4 regions of the Chryseobacterium sp. Mn2064 genome follow, and region 2 is predicted to be linked to each of the others. Evidence: riboswitches for the same ligand, from Rfam matches in the RefSeq annotation. Region 2 holds a riboswitch; each other region holds the start of a gene.
The links. Region 2 has a riboswitch for cobalamin ahead of ACL9RH_RS00715 (T9SS type A sorting domain-containing protein). Riboswitches for the same ligand answer to the same signal wherever they lie in the genome.
Positions count from the first base shown of each region.

Region 1: another riboswitch for cobalamin. It lies ahead of prpB (methylisocitrate lyase); the one in region 2 lies ahead of ACL9RH_RS00715 (T9SS type A sorting domain-containing protein).
Region 3: another riboswitch for cobalamin. It lies ahead of ACL9RH_RS11345 (acyl-CoA thioesterase); the one in region 2 lies ahead of ACL9RH_RS00715 (T9SS type A sorting domain-containing protein).
Region 4: another riboswitch for cobalamin. It lies ahead of ACL9RH_RS12175 (TonB-dependent receptor plug domain-containing protein); the one in region 2 lies ahead of ACL9RH_RS00715 (T9SS type A sorting domain-containing protein).

Region 1 is NZ_JBMOUE010000001.1:753,776-758,110, forward strand. Features, by position in the region: gene ACL9RH_RS03240 (carbohydrate kinase family protein) at 1-442, shown strand, start outside; gene ACL9RH_RS03245 (hypothetical protein) at 655-888, shown strand; cobalamin riboswitch at 1,245-1,437, shown strand; gene prpB (methylisocitrate lyase) at 1,888-2,784, shown strand; gene prpC (bifunctional 2-methylcitrate synthase/citrate synthase) at 2,786-3,940, shown strand; gene ACL9RH_RS03260 (bifunctional 2-methylcitrate dehydratase/aconitate hydratase) at 4,020-4,335, shown strand, end outside.
Region 2 is NZ_JBMOUE010000001.1:149,173-153,507, forward strand. Features, by position in the region: gene ACL9RH_RS00715 (T9SS type A sorting domain-containing protein) at 1-751, opposite strand, end outside; cobalamin riboswitch at 814-1,003, opposite strand; gene ACL9RH_RS00720 (esterase-like activity of phytase family protein) at 1,264-2,535, shown strand; gene tpiA (triose-phosphate isomerase) at 2,611-3,369, opposite strand; gene ACL9RH_RS00730 (hypothetical protein) at 3,383-3,787, opposite strand; gene ACL9RH_RS00735 (TerB family tellurite resistance protein) at 3,805-4,155, opposite strand; gene ACL9RH_RS00740 (BT_3928 family protein) at 4,246-4,335, opposite strand, start outside.
Region 3 is NZ_JBMOUE010000002.1:938,910-943,244, forward strand. Features, by position in the region: gene ACL9RH_RS11335 (ATP-binding cassette domain-containing protein) at 1-60, shown strand, start outside; gene ACL9RH_RS11340 (hypothetical protein) at 91-891, shown strand; cobalamin riboswitch at 926-1,105, shown strand; gene ACL9RH_RS11345 (acyl-CoA thioesterase) at 1,221-1,604, shown strand; gene ACL9RH_RS11350 (HD domain-containing protein) at 1,798-2,388, opposite strand; gene ACL9RH_RS11355 (XAC2610-related protein) at 2,390-3,088, opposite strand; gene ACL9RH_RS11360 (PadR family transcriptional regulator) at 3,503-3,832, shown strand; gene ACL9RH_RS11365 (PspC domain-containing protein) at 3,844-4,335, shown strand, end outside.
Region 4 is NZ_JBMOUE010000002.1:1,121,907-1,126,241, reverse strand. Features, by position in the region: gene ACL9RH_RS12180 (T9SS type A sorting domain-containing protein) at 1-831, shown strand, start outside; cobalamin riboswitch at 1,000-1,176, shown strand; gene ACL9RH_RS12175 (TonB-dependent receptor plug domain-containing protein) at 1,210-3,036, shown strand; gene ACL9RH_RS12170 (hypothetical protein) at 3,056-4,108, shown strand; gene ACL9RH_RS12165 (CCA tRNA nucleotidyltransferase) at 4,280-4,335, opposite strand, start outside.

The sequences.
Region 1 (4,335 bases), 600 kb from region 2:
TGATATCAATATTATCAACGAATTATTACACAAAACCCATCTGGCAAAATTCAATAAAGCAGAATTGAGGATGGTTCTGGATTTCCTAAATAAAGAATACCAGACCGAAGAAGACAGCATTCGGTATCTGCAGGAAAAATTCGAAATTCGGGAGATTATTATTTCTAAGGGAAGCAAAGGGGCTTTATATTGTAGGGATAATGAATTCTATCTTTATCCTACGATACCGGTTGAGGTAAAAGATACTGTAGGTAGCGGAGATTCATTCTTAGCAGGATTTCTTTCCAAAAGAATCGGAAATAAGGCATCTGCTCATGAAATCATGACTCAGGCAGTGTCGCTGGGAGCTTTTATAACTTCACAGGAAGGAGCCTGTCCGGAGTATACCTTAGAAGATTTTGTGAAGTTTAAAGATCTCTATCCTGTTGCTGCACTCAGCTGAGGTCTGCAACAAAAATTATAACAATATCGCCAGAACAGTTGAAGAAGCACTGACCATTGAGCGGCTCCGAATCGGTAAGAAAATATTTTTGTACTTTAGGCACGTATACTGTAGGATTTTTTTAGACAGAATTTCGTCTTGAAATTTCCATTACGTATCAATTTCAAAGTAAAACAAATAACCTTACGACCCAATAACCGATGGAAAGCAACATGAAAGAGCTAACCGATCAGGAGCTGATAGAAAAAGCCAAAAAAGCCAAATCCAGCAAAATAACGAATGCTGTGATCATAGGATTTATGGCTGGTATTTCTGTCTACAGTACAGTGAAAAACGGCTTTGGATTCTTTACTTTTCTCCCTGTTATTTTTCTCCCTTTTGTGATTAATTCAAAAAAAGCGGATCGGGAATTACAGGAAGAGTTAAAATCTAGAAATTTAAAATAATATATCCGCTTGTTGAAAGTTGTGACAGAAGATTCGGCCCATTGCTAAAAGCAATGGGCCGAATCTTTTTTACAGTGTAAAAACTCCCTTAGAAATTATTACTATTTGTGAATGTCAGGCATATGAAAAAATAGGCTTTTTGTTTGTGGTTGTCTGGTTTTTTTTCATCATATCCTATGAATTTAGTAACAAAAAATTAATGTTATTGTCTAAATTATAATGCTCTATTGGTGAATTATTTTTTTTTAATTTAAACATTTACAGGGGGTTATGTTAAAATAATTATTGTTTGCATAAAATCTCTTGGTCGTTTTTATAAAATAACTATATTTACCACCAAGGAGTTCTTAACACCTTCTTTATCAACCGAAAATGGTTGCACTTAGCTGTGTATTAAAAGGGAATCGTGTGCAAATCACGAACTGTCGCGCAACTGTAAGTAACATATAGGTTTTTATCAAAATAGAGGTCCACTGTATACCTGGTTATATGGGAAGGACGATAAAAACTGTTACAAGTCAGGAGACCTGCCTATTTCGAATTGACGATGCTTTCGCGGTCTGAAGCTTATAGTCAGGTATGATACGATATGGATAACAGTTTGGTAAAAATCTTTTGTTATTTTGTGAGATGAGTTTTTAGTGGAGCAGTACGCTCTTTTATTACACTGTCTTGTACCGTATTTTCCTTTCCCATATTTTTCTTCCCACACAGGCATTGTGAAGTTTATCAGGAACTTTTTATAAGGATTTATCAATGTAAAAAGTTAAAAAATGTACCCATCCGATCTTGATTATACATGCAGAAGTTATAGCCTTTACCACACTCAGGCTTATACGGGAATATTTTTATCACATTCAAAACTTCAGGAAACGGTCCAAACGCATCAGTCTTCTTCTGAGCATTTTATTTCTGTTATCAGGATATCACGTCCGGATAGCTATTGCCGTGACTATTTTTCATTAACGAACAAATTTCAACTAAACAATAAATATTAAAATGACTAAAAGTGAAAGTTTGAAGTCTCCGGGTAGTAAATTCCGGGAGGCCATGCAAAAAGAAAGTCCACTTCAGATCGTTGGAACTATCAATGCCAATCATGCATTACTCGCTCAGCAGGCTGGTTTCAATGCAATTTATCTTTCCGGCGGTGGGGTAGCTGCGGGTTCCTTAGGAATTCCGGATTTGGGAATTACGACTCTTGAAGATGTTTTAATAGATGTTCAGCGCATTACCAATGTCTGCGACTTGCCATTGATGGTAGATGTAGATACAGGATTTGGTCCTTCTGCATTTAATGTAGCCAGAACCGTAAAGTCTTTGATAAAGGCAGGAGCAGCTGCATTGCACATTGAAGACCAGGTAGGTGCAAAACGATGTGGGCACCGCCCAGGTAAAGAAGTGGTAAGCAAGGATGAAATGGTTGACAGGTTAAAAGCTGCTGCCGATGCCCGTACTGATGAAAATTTCGTTATTGGAGCCAGAACAGATGCTTTCGCTAATGAAGGTCTTGAAAAAACATTAGAAAGAGCCATTGCCTACAAAGAAGCAGGAGCAGATTTCATTTTTGCAGAAGCAGTTCCGGATTTGAGCTTTTACCAAAAATTTGTAGACGCTACAGGAATTCCGGTTTTGGCTAACATCACTGAATTCGGAATGATTAAAATGTATACCGTTGAAGAATTGAAGAATGCAGGCGTAGGATTGATTCTTTATCCGCTTTCTGCTTTCCGTGCAGCCAATAAAGCCGCTCAAAATGTATATGAACACCTCCGAAAAGACGGAACTCAAGCCAATGTATTGGATACAATGCAGACCAGAGAAGAACTCTACAAAAGCATTGGATATTATGACTATGAACAAAAATTAGATAACCTTTTTAAACAAAATTATTGATATGTCGACGAGCACTGAACCAACATTTAAACCTAAAAAAAGCGTTGCGCTTTCAGGGGTAACAGCTGGTAATACAGCACTTTGCAGCGTAGGGAAAAGTGGAAATGATCTCCATTACAGAGGATATGACATCCTGGATCTGGCAGAAAAAGCAGAATTTGAAGAAGTGGCTTACCTGTTGATATACGGTCAGTTACCAACAGCAGCACAGCTGAAAAACTATAAAGCAAAATTAAAATCTTTAAGAGGATTACCACATTCCGTAAGAAATATACTTAAAAGTATCCCTGCCGCAGCTCACCCAATGGACGTAATGCGTTCCATGGTATCCGCAATCGGAAGTATCCAGCCGGAAAAAGACGATCATAATATTGCGGGAGCCAGAGATATTGCAGACAAACTGTTGGCATCATTTGGATCAGGATTATTGTATTGGTATCACTATACCCACAATGGTAAAGAAATCGATGTAGAAACAGATGACGATACGATTGGTGGACACTTCCTACATCTGTTACACGGCAAAAAAGCACCGGATTCATGGGTAAAGGCAATGGAAATTTCTCTTAACCTTTATGCCGAGCATGAATTTAATGCTTCCACCTTTACAGCACGTGTTATTGCAGGAACGGCATCCGATTTTTATTCTTGTATCACAGGGGCAATTGGGGCTTTAAGAGGTCCAAAACACGGAGGAGCCAATGAAGTAGCCTTTGAAATCCAGAGCCGTTATCAGTCTCCTGACGAAGCAGAAGCAGATATTCGCCAACGTATTGCCAATAAAGAAGTGATTATTGGATTCGGACATCCTGTATACACTATTTCAGATCCAAGAAACGTTGTGATCAAAAAAGTAGCTAAGGAACTTTCTGAAGAAGCAGGAGACATGCTTTTGTATAATATTGCAGAAAGACTGGAAAGCGTAATGTGGGAAGAAAAGAAAATGTTCCCGAATCTTGACTGGTTCTCTGCCGTATCTTACCACTTGATGGGAGTTCCGACCCTGATGTTCACTCCTTTATTTGTGATCTCAAGAGTTACAGGATGGAGTGCCCACATCATAGAACAGAGACAGGATGGTAAAATCATCCGTCCAAGTGCCAATTATACAGGCCCAGAAAACAAAGAATTTGTATCCATCAACGACAGAAAATAATAAAATCCTGAAAATTTGAAAGCTGTTTTCAATTTTCACATACTATTTTCAATTAATAAAAATTTTCAACGATAAAAAAATGAGTTCACACATTTCAAACGAAAGACCACAACCGGACAAAGTATTAGTAGGCATTGCAGATTATGTATTAAACTATGAAATTAAAAACGATTTAGCCTGGAAGACCGCTCACTACTGTCTTTTAGATACAATCGGGTGTGGTTTGGAGGCATTAACGTACCCTGCCTGTACAAAATTGTTAGGCCCTGTAGTGAAAGGTACGGTAGTTCCAAACGGAGCAAAAGTTCCTGGTACACAATTTCAGTTGGATCCTATTCAGGCTGCGTTCAATATTGGAGCAATCATCAGATGGTTAGATTTCAATGATACTTGGC
Region 2 (4,335 bases):
AAAGATCTTTTCCTTTGTATAATTTCCAACTGTCTGTCCCTGCGTTGTCACCCGTAAAACTGTTCAGAGAAAGATGAACAACCTGATTATTGGCAGCGGTAAAGTTGAAATAAGAAGCCTGAGTCTGTATCTGCTGTAAAGCCTGTTCAGCGCTGATCGTTCCATTATATCTGATTCCAAATACAAAAGAATTAGCGTTGCCAATATTCCCATCTGTTCCAAAGTCGATAACGATAAGACTTTTATTATTCCCTGTTCCTATCCAGTTGATAATTTGAGAAGCGCTATACCATAAAGAGCTGTACGCAGGGACTGGAGTAGAAGGTTTGGAAGGTGGATCAAAACCATAAGAAACGCCATACCATTTTCCATCAATTAATGGATCATTATTCACTCCGTTATTGAATGACATAGCCTCAGAAGTAGTTCCTGACCAGGTAGACCAGTAATCATCAAGGCTTGGAATATGATGGTTATAGTTTAAACTGTAAAGAAACCCTGATGGAATCTCAATTTCCATTTTGGGTTCTGCTGCGGCAATAGCTGTGATCATATCTTCCATCGTCAGAGAATTGGAATCAAAGCGATAGCCCCAGGCATAAGAGGTTGGAGTATTGTTATCGTTAAAATCAGCAATGAAATAGGCCTTTTTGGAACCAGTTCCTACCCAAAATTTAATGTCGTTTTCTGTAAACTGGGCCGACAAACACTGCATAATGAGCAGCAAGAAAAAGAAATAGATTTTCTTCATGATATTATTAATTTAAAGTTTTTTTCCCGAAACTTACTTGCAGAGGAAAAGAAAGTATTCTTCTGAAGTTTAAATTTAAGGCAGGTCTCCTGGCTTACATCTTATAGTTACCTTCCCGGATTGGATATCCAGTGGTATTGTATACTATAAGTTGAATAGTTTACAGTTGCGGGTACAGCCCAGGATTTGAATAATCTTCTCACCTGATTCCCTATTAATGAACAGTGTTCAGCCTTAAAAGTCTGCAAATATATCATATAAATATTTAGACTGTATTTTGTGAATTATCTTTTGTTTTCAGGTTTTTCACAAGGGGAATTATAGTTTTTGAATAGTGATTTTATGATATTGATAGCTAATGGAAAGAAGTTGTTTGCTTTTTAAAATTAAAATTGAAAGTTTTGTTGTTTATATTGAATTCATTTTGCAGGATCTATTATTAAAATACAATTATCATTGCATTCAAGATCAGTTTACAATCAGTTTCTATTTTCGCAGCCATAAAAGTGAATATGAAAAAATTACTATTGCCTGTTTTAATGCTGGCAGTATTGACTTCGTGTAATACTGATGGAGATAATACTGTAATCAACAGCCCGGATATTAACTATTCCAAACTTCCTCAGGAATTTCCATTTACCAAAATGGTTACCCTCAATGGAGTAGATGTTATCAACGGAGGATTTGGCTCCGGTGCAGCAGCTCATCCAACAAGAAAAGGAGAATTTTATGTGATTACAGACCGCGGTCCTAATACCGATTACCTGAATGGTAAAAAATTCCTCACGCCCAATTTTACCCCTACCATTATGCATTTCAAGATCAATGCAGACGGAAATATAGAAGTAATCAAATATATAAAGCTTAAAAATCCATCCGGAACACCTATCACAGGACTACCAAACCCTGTAGGAATGGGAAGTACCGGGGAAGTGGCTTATGATGCTTCAGGAAATATTCTGGGTACAGATAAATATGGCTTGGACAGCGAAAGTATTGTAGCAGCAGCTGATGGTACTTTCTGGGTTTCCGACGAATATGGTCCGCACATTGTACATTATAGTGCCGATGGAATGGAACTGGAAAGAATAAGCCCGGTTGGAGTAAATACCGGACCAAGAAAGCTGCCTGCTGTGTTGGCGAAAAGAAGAGCCAACAGAGGAATGGAAGGTCTTGCTCTTACACCGGATGGAAGAACGCTGGTAGGAACAATACAGTCTATGATGTACGTTCCAAGTAAAGCCCTGGCAACCAATACAACCTTAACGAGAATTGTAACCTTTGATACGGTAACGGGACAGACCAAACAGTTTTTATACAGACAAGATGGCGGAGCTTCTGACTCTGTTTGTGATATTACAGCGTTGAGTAATACCGAATTTTTGGTGATTGAAAGAGATGGTAATTTCGGATCTCAGGGAGGTATTAAAAAAGTATACAGAATCAATCTGGCCAATGCTACTGATGTAACGGGATCTGATATGAATGCTGTAGACGGTATGAAAGTAAACGGTAAAGCCTTAGAACAGTGTTCATGGGACGAACTTACCAATGCAGGAATAAAAACGGTGTCAAAAACATTAGCGGTAGATCTGGTTGCAAAACTGGGATATGAGCATGACAAGTTTGAAGGAATTGTGTATTTAGGAAATAACAAACTGGCCGTTTTCAATGACGATGATTTCGGTGTAGTAGATGACGGAAATGGAAATCCGAAAGCCAAAATTTTACCTAAAACAGGAAAAGTAGACAAAGGTACGATGTACGTAGTCGATATTCAATAATTAGATTTTTTTTAACAGAAAACGGCGGAATCGAAGATTCCGCCGTTTTTATTATAGATTGATATTATTTCAATACTAGTTGAAACCCTCAATAATTTTAGAGAAATCCTCTAATTTTAAAGCGGCTCCTCCAATAAGACCTCCGTCAATATCAGGTTGAGAGAAGATTTCTTTCGCGTTATCAGGTTTTACAGAACCTCCGTAAAGAATAGAAATCTCATCGGCAACTTCCTGTCCGTACTTAGCGGCAATAATGTTTCTGATGTGAGCATGAATCTCCTGAGCCTGTTCCGGAGTTGCTGTTTCTCCTGTTCCAATTGCCCAAACTGGTTCGTAAGCGATAACTACTTTCTTAATTTCCTCAGCAGAAAGAGTGAAAAGAGCTGTTTCCGTCTGGTTTTTTACCACTTCCAGATGTTGTCCTGCCTTTCTCTGCTCAAGAGTTTCTCCGTTGCAATAAACGGGAATAAGCCCTTTATCTAAAGCTAATTTAATTTTTTTGTTGCAGTGAGAATCTGTTTCTCCGTGATATTGTCTTCTTTCAGAATGCCCGATTAATGATCCGGTAGCGTCAATAGATTCCAGCATATCTGCAGAAATTTCTCCCGTGTAAGCGCCACTTTCATGCTCGCTCATATCTTGAGAGAATACACCAATTTCATCCTTTTCAAAAATGTCTTTTGCCATCATCAGATACAAAGATGGTGGAGCGATCCAAACCTCACAGTTGGTCGCATTATTATTTTTATAACTTAGTAATTGGATCATCAATTGTTGAGCATCAATTACATTTTTGTTCATTTTCCAGTTGCCTGCAACTATCTTTCTTCTCATAATTATTTTTTATTTAATCTTCCTGTATTTTCGTGTCGGTAAATATATAGGTGTTGTCTTTTTGGCCCATTAGCTCTATAGAGTGAAATTTAACGTCACCATTGGCTAAAATTTCATAATTGTAGATATCTGTAACGTTATCCACTTTGTGAAGCTCATAATATTTACCTCCGCTGGTCCACCAACTGCCGTTTTCAGTCTGTTGCGATACTTGCCCTTCTGAATTAATAGCTACATACATCAATATGCTTTTGCCTTTTTCCAGTCTGCAGGATATCCAGTATTTCGACATTCCATCAACCTGTTGGTTTACTTCTGATCCTTTATAGCATCCCATTACTTTGGGGTCATATTCTTTCTTTTGTGCAGTTAACCCTGTTGCCATAGCAATCAGAGATAAAACAAATAATTTTTTCATGGTTGTTTATTTTTAATTTATGATAATCCCCATAAGTTTTTCAGAAGAATATAGAAAGTGTGTTCCTCATCTGTTACTTTATTGTCTGCTTTGATTAATGACTTAGCAAACTGTACAAATTTTACACGCTCATCTTCTGTAGAATCTTCATGGAAGCATCTTGCATGAAATTCGAAGTGGTCTTTCCACTCTTCAGGCTGTAAAAGAGCAAGAGTTTCCAGTTCATTGTCAAGATTCATTCGGAAAGGGAATTCATCCGCAAGATACTGCTGAACAAGCATTCCTTCTTCAGGCGCAAACTCGCCGTCTACAGAAGAAAGGATCATAAGTAAGTGGTAACCTGCGATAGATTTATTTGATTTTTGCATGAGCTGTTTTATGTTTAAGTTTAGTGTTTCAATTTGATAATAGATAGTGATGATTTTGTACTTTAATCACTTATATTTTATCCTTTTTTATTATTCAACGTAGTCCTTTGCAGGCTGTTTATCAACGATCTTACCATTTTGAAGGATCAATACGAAAGGATTACTTCTTGCAATGGTCTT
Region 3 (4,335 bases), on a different contig from region 2:
AAGCCCATACAAAACTTACAGGAACTCCGTCAATATAATTATCTTCCGAACAGCATTTAATTTATATATTTGAAGGATCAAAAAATTTTCATGATGACTTTCATAAACAAAGCATTTTATCTGTCCGCTTTCAGTATTTTTTCTTTAGCTTTTGTTAAAGGCCAGAATAAAGTTCCTTTTGGAGTGGTAAAAGCAGAAGAAGGATATGCCAATGTACGTGTACATAAGGATAATTACAGAAAAATCGTAGATAAGATCCGTATGCGTAAAGGAGATGTTTTTGTTTATGTAAAACCAGCTCCCGGAGAAACAGAATGGATCTGGATCAAATATCCTGAAAAGCAGGATGACGATAAACCTTTTGTACGTTATGAAACTCTTGATAAAGAAGGAATGGTAAATAAAGAGCGTATTGCTTATATTGATCAGCTTCCTGCTTATACTCCTTCCAAATCTAAAAACGGAAGGTCACTTATTTTCACAGACAATTCTGACCCGAAGATCCCAACAGCTCAAAGAAGCAAAGTCGTTATTGACGTCTACCCTTCCAACGCCGGATATCGTAAAAAGGAAAAAGATGCTGAAGGAAAACTTCTTACTATTGATAAAGTAAAACCATGGGGAATTGGCAATGATCTTCCTGAAGGGATGACGGAAATCAAATCTATCAGAGTACAGCAACCGGGAAGAGGTTCTGTCTTTGTAAGAGAAGCCATTAAAAATATGTTCCAGCCTACAATGGATTTTGAGAATGTTGGGGTAACAGCTCTTGATAATGATAACATTTTTCTTTACATGATCAATGGTACAGGAGAGAACAGATACACAACTCTTTGGACCATCAAAAAAGGAAGAGTAATCAGTCAGATTATTTATCATAATCCGGAATAAATTCATTATTTTTGCACCCGAAAAAGTGTAACGCTTATTCATCATAGAAATTGGTTTTGCCTAACCGCAAATTAAAAGGGAACCGTGTGAAAATCACGGACTGTCGCGCAACTGTAAGTAACTGTAATCTTTATCAAAGATCCACTGTGCGGGGCATGGGAAGGAGATAAAAGATGTTACAAGTCAGGAGACCTGCCTATTTCTTAAACAAAAAACTTTCGCGATCTGAAGTTTGTTGATCTGATGGATTGTTTCAGGGATTTCTAAGATTCCTGTCATTATTCTGTTGTTTTGATACAATTTCATTTCGCTTTAATTAATAATGAAATATGACGACAGAAGAAAGAATTGAAACATCCGAAACAAGAATCTTTAAAGCGGTTTTTCCTAACACAACCAACCATTATGATACTCTTTTCGGAGGTACAGCAATGCAGCTGATGGATGAAGTTGCCTTCATCACAGCTACCCGTTTTGCAAGAAAAAGAGTGGTAACGGTAAGCAGCGACAAGATCGATTTTAAAAAGCCGATTCCTGCTGGAACTATTGTAGAGCTGATCGGAAAAGTTTCTTACGTTGGAAAAACCAGTATGAAAGTTAATGTGGAAATTTTTACAGAACAAATGTATTCTTATGAAAGAGAGAAAGCAATTGTAGGAGATTTCACTTTCGTAGCTATTGACGAATTCAAAAAACCAATCCAAATACTATAAATTTGATTTTTTTGCCATAATTATTCCAGAAGTTGACAGTTTTCTCTACGGTTTCCAGAGTACAGCTTTAGATTTCCAGAATTTTTATGGCATTTGGTTTTTGATTAATTCTTTTATCAAATTGAAGAATTATTCTATATATTTTGTATAAAAAAACACTGCCCAGATACTGAGCAATGTTTATATATAATTCTTATTTCGCCACTTTTTCCGTTTCCAGACTTCTGGCCAACAATACATCAAAAGCTTCTCCCATTTCATCAGATGCTCTTTTGATTGCGTTTTCAAGCATATTTCTGATTTGTTTTTCTGTAACTCCAGCTTCTGTCCAGCTTTTTCCCGAAGTATGAGAATTTAGGATAAACGGCATAATTCTGTCGATAGAACATGCAAATATGGCATCAGTAGTTTTTTCTTCTTCAAATTCAAGCCATAAATTGAAAAAATCTGTTCGCAACGGCTCATCAAGGATTCCGAAAATCTTCTGTGCAGAAATTTTTTCCCTTTCGAATTTACCTACCATTGCTTTTTCGTCAAAAAGGAAAGTATCACCGGCTTCTATTTCTACCAGATCGTGGATTGAAAGCATTCTTATTACTCTCAACAGATCGATATTTTCTCTGTTTTTGGCATACGGATAAAGGATTTGCGCCAAAATAACAATCTGCCAGGAATGTTCTGCAGTGTTTTCTCTTCTGGAGTCGTCGGCATTATAATTTCTTCGCTGTACATTCTTCAAAGCATCTACTGCCAGAATAAAATCAATCTCTTTCTGAATCTTCATCTTACTTTTCTTTATTATATTCTTCTAATGAGTATACCTTCTTTCTGGTTACCCATTTATCTTTTATTTTTTCTTTGATGGTTACTTTTACCCGATCTTCTTCCGTTTTGTCTTCTTCTTTTACCAGAACCTTATCCAGTCCTTTATTAGGAATAACGGTATATTCTATGGTAAAAATATTGCAGCATCCCGATTTTCCGTAAGAAATGAGGCGTTTGCGTTGAGAATCTACATCAAACATATCCAAAGCATTGGAGGCTAATTCTGTAAGCTCTTTACTTTTTACAAAACTTAACTGGGTACTATTGAACACATATACATCATAAGACGCACCGTTATAGTTTCCTCTATTGCCGTTTCGTATTGCGATATCTTCGGTACCGTCAAAATTAAAATCATTGATGACAATAGGACTTTCTTCCTTCGTTAATGAATTCATTTTTCCCGATAAGAGTTTTCTGTTCTCAGCGAGATAAACAATCAAATCATCAGAAGTAAATGTCTGAACTTTGGTGTTCTTATTATCAAATAATTCTACGGTTCCTTTGCCGCCACAACGTCCATCCATGCAATCTTCTATCTGAACAACGGCACTGTAATTCTTGGAGGCATCTTTAATTTCAAACTGATATTGCGCAAAACACAGGGGGCCCAGAAGCATAAAAGCTGAAAAATGCCTATACTTATTTAAAATATTCATAGTAATAGTAAATGATTTAGGTGTTTTTTAATTGACAACAAAAATACGAATCATAATAAGGATCACAAAATGCTATGGAAGTAATTGATATTAAATCGCCGATAACGCATAATCACCTATTGAAGTATTATTTTTTTATTAAATACAATAATCTTTATGATTTTGACACCTGAAATAGAATTAAAATTTAAAAGAATGGAAGGTTTTTCATATTTCTCAAGATCCTTTAAAAATCTTAGTAAAATTTATAATACTGATTATCAAATATTTAAATAAGTTATTTTTAAAATTACACTACTTTGTATTGCATAATACCATTTTATTTACATATCTTTGTAATGTAAAATTAGAATAGGCTCAACTAGCTAGGAGCATTTTTCTAAAAATATAACTAATTAACAAAACGTATCAAAGATGAATACTGAAAATACCAAAGCGCAAATGCGAAAAGGAATTCTGGAATTCTGTATTCTAAGTCTCATCAATAATCGCGAAATGTATGTTTCTGATCTGATTGATGAACTGAAAAAAGGAAAACTGGATGTAGTGGAAGGGACCCTCTACCCTCTTCTTACAAGGCTTAAAAACGGAGAATTTCTCTCTTACCGATGGGAAGAATCTACAGGAGGACCACCCAGAAAATACTATCAGATTACAGAAAAAGGAAAACTTTTCCTGGATGAACTTCTCAACACGTGGAACGAACTGACAGCCTCAGTAAACCAAATCACCCAACAAAATTAAAAAACAAAGCTATGAACAAGACACTCTCAATAGGACTCGCAGGTTTTTCTTTTACAATAGAAGAACACGCATATATAAAGCTCAGCGATTACCTGAATGCTCTGAGAAGCTCACTGGAAGCTTCTGAAGCAGATGAGGTAATGCATGACATAGAAATAAGAATGGTGGAGATCTTCAGAGATTCTCTGGGAAAACGTGAAGTGATTAACGATACCGATGTAGAAAAGGTAATTGCACAGATCGGAAGCCCTGAGAAAATCGAAGAACAGGAAGAGGCTTATTTTTCTGAAAAAACAACAAACAGAAGCAGCAATTCCCATAACGAGTATACAGACAAAAAACAACTGTTCCGTGATCCTGAAAAGCAAAAAATTGCAGGAGTATGTGCCGGGCTGGCTCAGTATGTAGGAATGGATATCACAGGGATGAGAGCCATCTGGCTAGGGGTATTTCTGTTAGGAATTTTCACCCAGGCTATCTCTTCTTCATTAATTGGGCTTCTT
Region 4 (4,335 bases), on a different contig from region 2:
GGAGTCATCGATTTAGGCAGTATGGTTACTGGAAGAAGCTCCAGAGCAAATGCAATAAATGCTGCAGGGACAGTAGTTGTGGGATGGCAGGATGAGGCAACAGGAACAAGAAGCGGTGCTAAATGGATAGATGGAGTAGAAAGTTTTATTACAGATAACAATGGCAATAATGTAGGAGAAGCAGGAGGTGTTTCTGTAGACGGAAATACAATAATAGGAGCGGCAACTCCTAATCCTTACGTATGGAATACAGTGACCGGACTTACCTATATCACGCATCCTAATGCTTCATTCAGTTTTAAAGGAGGAGCGACTGGAATTTCGGCGGACGGATCTACCGTGATCGGTTTTTACAGAGCATTTGGGGCTCCTCCAATGTCAGGGGAAGGCTTTATCTGGACTCAGGCCGGAGGTCGTATTAATCTGAACGATTATGCCACATCATTAGGAATAGCAACCAACGGTGTTACTATGGGACTTCCTTTGGCAATTTCTCAGGATGGAAAGAAGATAGCAGGGGTTGGTACTAATGCTTCCAATCAGATTGTTGGGTTTTACCTTGATCTTTCAGAGTTTTTATCTGTGAATGATATTGTTAAAGAGAAAGCTGTTGCAGGCATCTATCCAAATCCTGTTTCAGATATTTTATACATCAGAGGAACAGAGAAAATTGAAAAAGCAACAATCTATAATATGGTAGGGCAAATCGTGAAAACTTTCACTTCTGTCCATAATCAGATTGATGTTTCATCTTTATCTAAAGGAAATTATATCCTTCAGTATTCTTTGAAAGAGGGAACAATGGAATCTTATAAATTCATTAAAAAATAAATTCGGATATAGTTTTAATTCATATCATCAATAGTAAAAGTGGGATTTTACATGGCTGTTTTCGATATTGAAAACAGCCATTTTTCTATATGATGTTGAGACGGAATGAAGGGATAATAAAAGTATTGATCAGGATCTCAGGGCCTTTGGCCAATAGATATAAAAAGCTATCTTTGCAAGAAATTTGGTTTCCAGTATATTGGAATGAAAAGGGAATCGGGTGTAACTCCCGGACTGTCCCCGCAACTGTAAATCGCAACAAAAGTTTCTGCAAACAACCACTGTATACCACGGGAAGGTGCAGAATGCGAAAGTCAGGAGACCTGCCAGAATGATAATCATAAAAAAATATTGCTTTCGGAGGAAAAGTGAATTAATATGGATATAAAAAGATCTTTAGTACTGCTTTTTTCATCGTATGGCTGTTTTCTTTTCGGGCAAGAGAAAGTTATTGATACGATTTACATCTTCGATAATCAGATGAATAGAGTGAAGCTCTTCCATCCTGTGAAAACTATTTCTCCCGAAGATACTGAGAAAAATTCCACCAATCTTTCCGAACTGCTGAGGTTTCAGTCCCAGGTTTATATTAAGGAAAATGGCCGTGGTGCTGTTTCTTCACCGTCTTTCAGGGGAACTACTGCACAGCAGACCGCCTTTGTATGGAACGGAATTAATATCAATTCTAATTTTTTAGGACAGGGAGATATCAACAATATGCCTTTGTTCGGATATGATCAGATTGGAATAAAAGCAGGTGGTGGAAGTGTCATCTACGGAAGTGGAGCAGTGGGCGGGAGTATTCATATGAATAATACCCTGGATTTTAATAAAGGGTTCCATGGTTCATTATTTTCAGAAGTTGCTTCTTTTAATACTTTTAATAACTTTCTTAAAGGTTCTTACAGCAATGATAAGTTCAGCTTTAAAGCTTCAGGAAATTATTCTGTAAGTGAAAACGATTATAAAGTAAGTGATCTGAACTACATCAACAGAAACGGAAACTATTACAATACATCCTTCAACGTAGGGGCTTCCTATAAAATAACCAACGAGCACAAGGTATCGTGGCAAAGTCAGTTTTTTGACTCTTCGCAGCATTACCCAGTATACGAAGAAACAGCAACAAAGACAAAGTATAAAACGCAAAGTGTAAGAAGTCTCATTGCCTGGGACTGGAATAAAGCAAAATTCAGCAACGCATTCAAAGCAGCATATACCGAGGAGAATTTCCAGTATTATGGAGATTTAAATCTTCCTAAATCCAGTGGTGGTACAGGGAAGAATTATATTATAAAAAATGATTTCAATTATTTCCTGAATTCAAAATGGAATGTGAACCTTATTGGAGAATTTCAGGTGAATAAAGGAGAAGGTTACAAAAGCGGAATAACAGATGTAAGCAGAAATATAGGCTCTGTTTCTGCCTTATTGAGGTATTTTGCAACGAAGGATCTGCGCTTTGAAGGTGGATTCAAAAAAGATTTCGTAGAAGATATCAATTCTCCGGTTTTGTACTCATTTTCCGGAAAATGGAACACTTCAAAATGGTATAATGTAGGAATCAATTTGTCTAAAAATTTCAGATATCCCTCATTTAATGATATCTATTACGAACCGGGAGGAAATAAAGATCTGAGACCGGAAACATCTGTTCAGATAGACATGAACCATGAATTTAAAGCAGGAAGTTTTAAACTGAATGTGTCTCCTTACTTTTTGGAAGGAACTGATCTTATTGTATGGATGCCAACAGCTCTGGGATATTGGCAGGCTTTTAATGTCAACAAAACAGAGTCTTACGGATTGGAGTCTCAGCTGTCTTTTAATAAACAATTTGGGAACCATAAAATAGGAGTAAGTGCAGGATATTATTATACCAAATCAATTGATAAGGAATCTAAGAAACAATTAGCATATATTCCAATGCACCGTGGAACAGCCAATTTGGATTATGAATATGGTTTTATCAAATTGTATGCTCAGGCACTTGTAAACGGCCTTACTTATACAGGAACAGATGAAAAAAGAGATACGGCAATAGATCCTTATTTTATATTAAATACAGGAATTTCAGCAACAGTTTCAAAGAAATATACTCTAGGTGTTAAAGTGAATAATATAACAAACACTTATTACAAAACGGTTTCTTTTTATCCTTTACCTAAAAGAAATTATGGAGTATATGCAGCGATTAATTTTTAAAAACTAAAATTAATATATTATGAGAGTAACTAGAATTTTAACAGTACTATTTGCATTTGTACTATTATTTAACATTTCGTGTAGCAATGATGATAGCATAGAAATATCACCTATCACTTACCAGAATGGATATTTAATTTCCAATGAAGGAAAGTTTACCTCTTATGGAGCTAACGTAATGTTCATTACAAGAGATTTAGGTCTGATGCAGTATAATATCTATGCTTATAATAACAATAATGAGATTTTGGGAGATGTTCTTCAGACAATTGGTCTGGACGGAAACAAGGCATATCTTGTGATGAACAATTCTAATAAAATTGTAGTAGTAGATCGTTATACTTTTAAGAAATTAGGGACCATCACAGACCAGATCAACAACCCAAGAGGGATTACCTTTGCGAACGGATTTATTTATGTTGCTAATATGAATTTTTCTTCAGGCGCTAAAAGTGTAACAAAATATAAAATTTCTGACCTTTCATTGGTGAAGAAAACCGATTTTACTGAAAATATAGATACTGTTGTACAAGCCGGAGGAAATGTATTTGTACAGAATGCTACATTTGGATCAGGAAATAAAGTAACTTATATCAATACAGCGACTGATACTATGACGCCGATCACTGTTCCGAATGGTGATATCAACAGAATTGTGTCAGATAATACGAATGTATATACTATTTCTTCAACAACTACAGATTCTTATATCTATAAGATTTCCAGCACGGGTACTATTACACCTGTTATTACTTTAACAGGAATTCCTAATGCTACGAATCTTCAGATCGATAATGGTAAATTCTATTTCAGCTCAGGAGCTAAAGTATATGCTACAAGTGTAGCCACTCCTACTGTTCCTACCACTGCTTTATTAACAACTTCAGATGGAGCAGATATTGGCTTTACGTTATACGGCTTTAATGTTGTTGATGGAAGAATCTTTACTTCTGATGTTAAAAAATTTGGGGCAGAAAGTGAAATGACGGTATATTCTGCAGCGAATGGAAGCAAGATCTATTCTTTCAAAACAGGAGGTCTAGGAGCCAATGGAGCCTATGTAAATCCATAATGCACTAAACAGCATATGAAAATATAATTTTTTATTTTTTTTCATCATTTGTGTTTTTTGTCCGGGCGGTTTCTTCGAAACCGCCCGGGTTTGTTTTTATAGAAAGGTGTTAATAAAATAAGCCCGGCGGGATCGAAGATCCCGCCGGGCTTTGTATTATCTCTAATAGGATTATAATGTTAATCCCAGTTTTTCTGCTTCAGCAATCACAAATTTGGTCGCTTCTT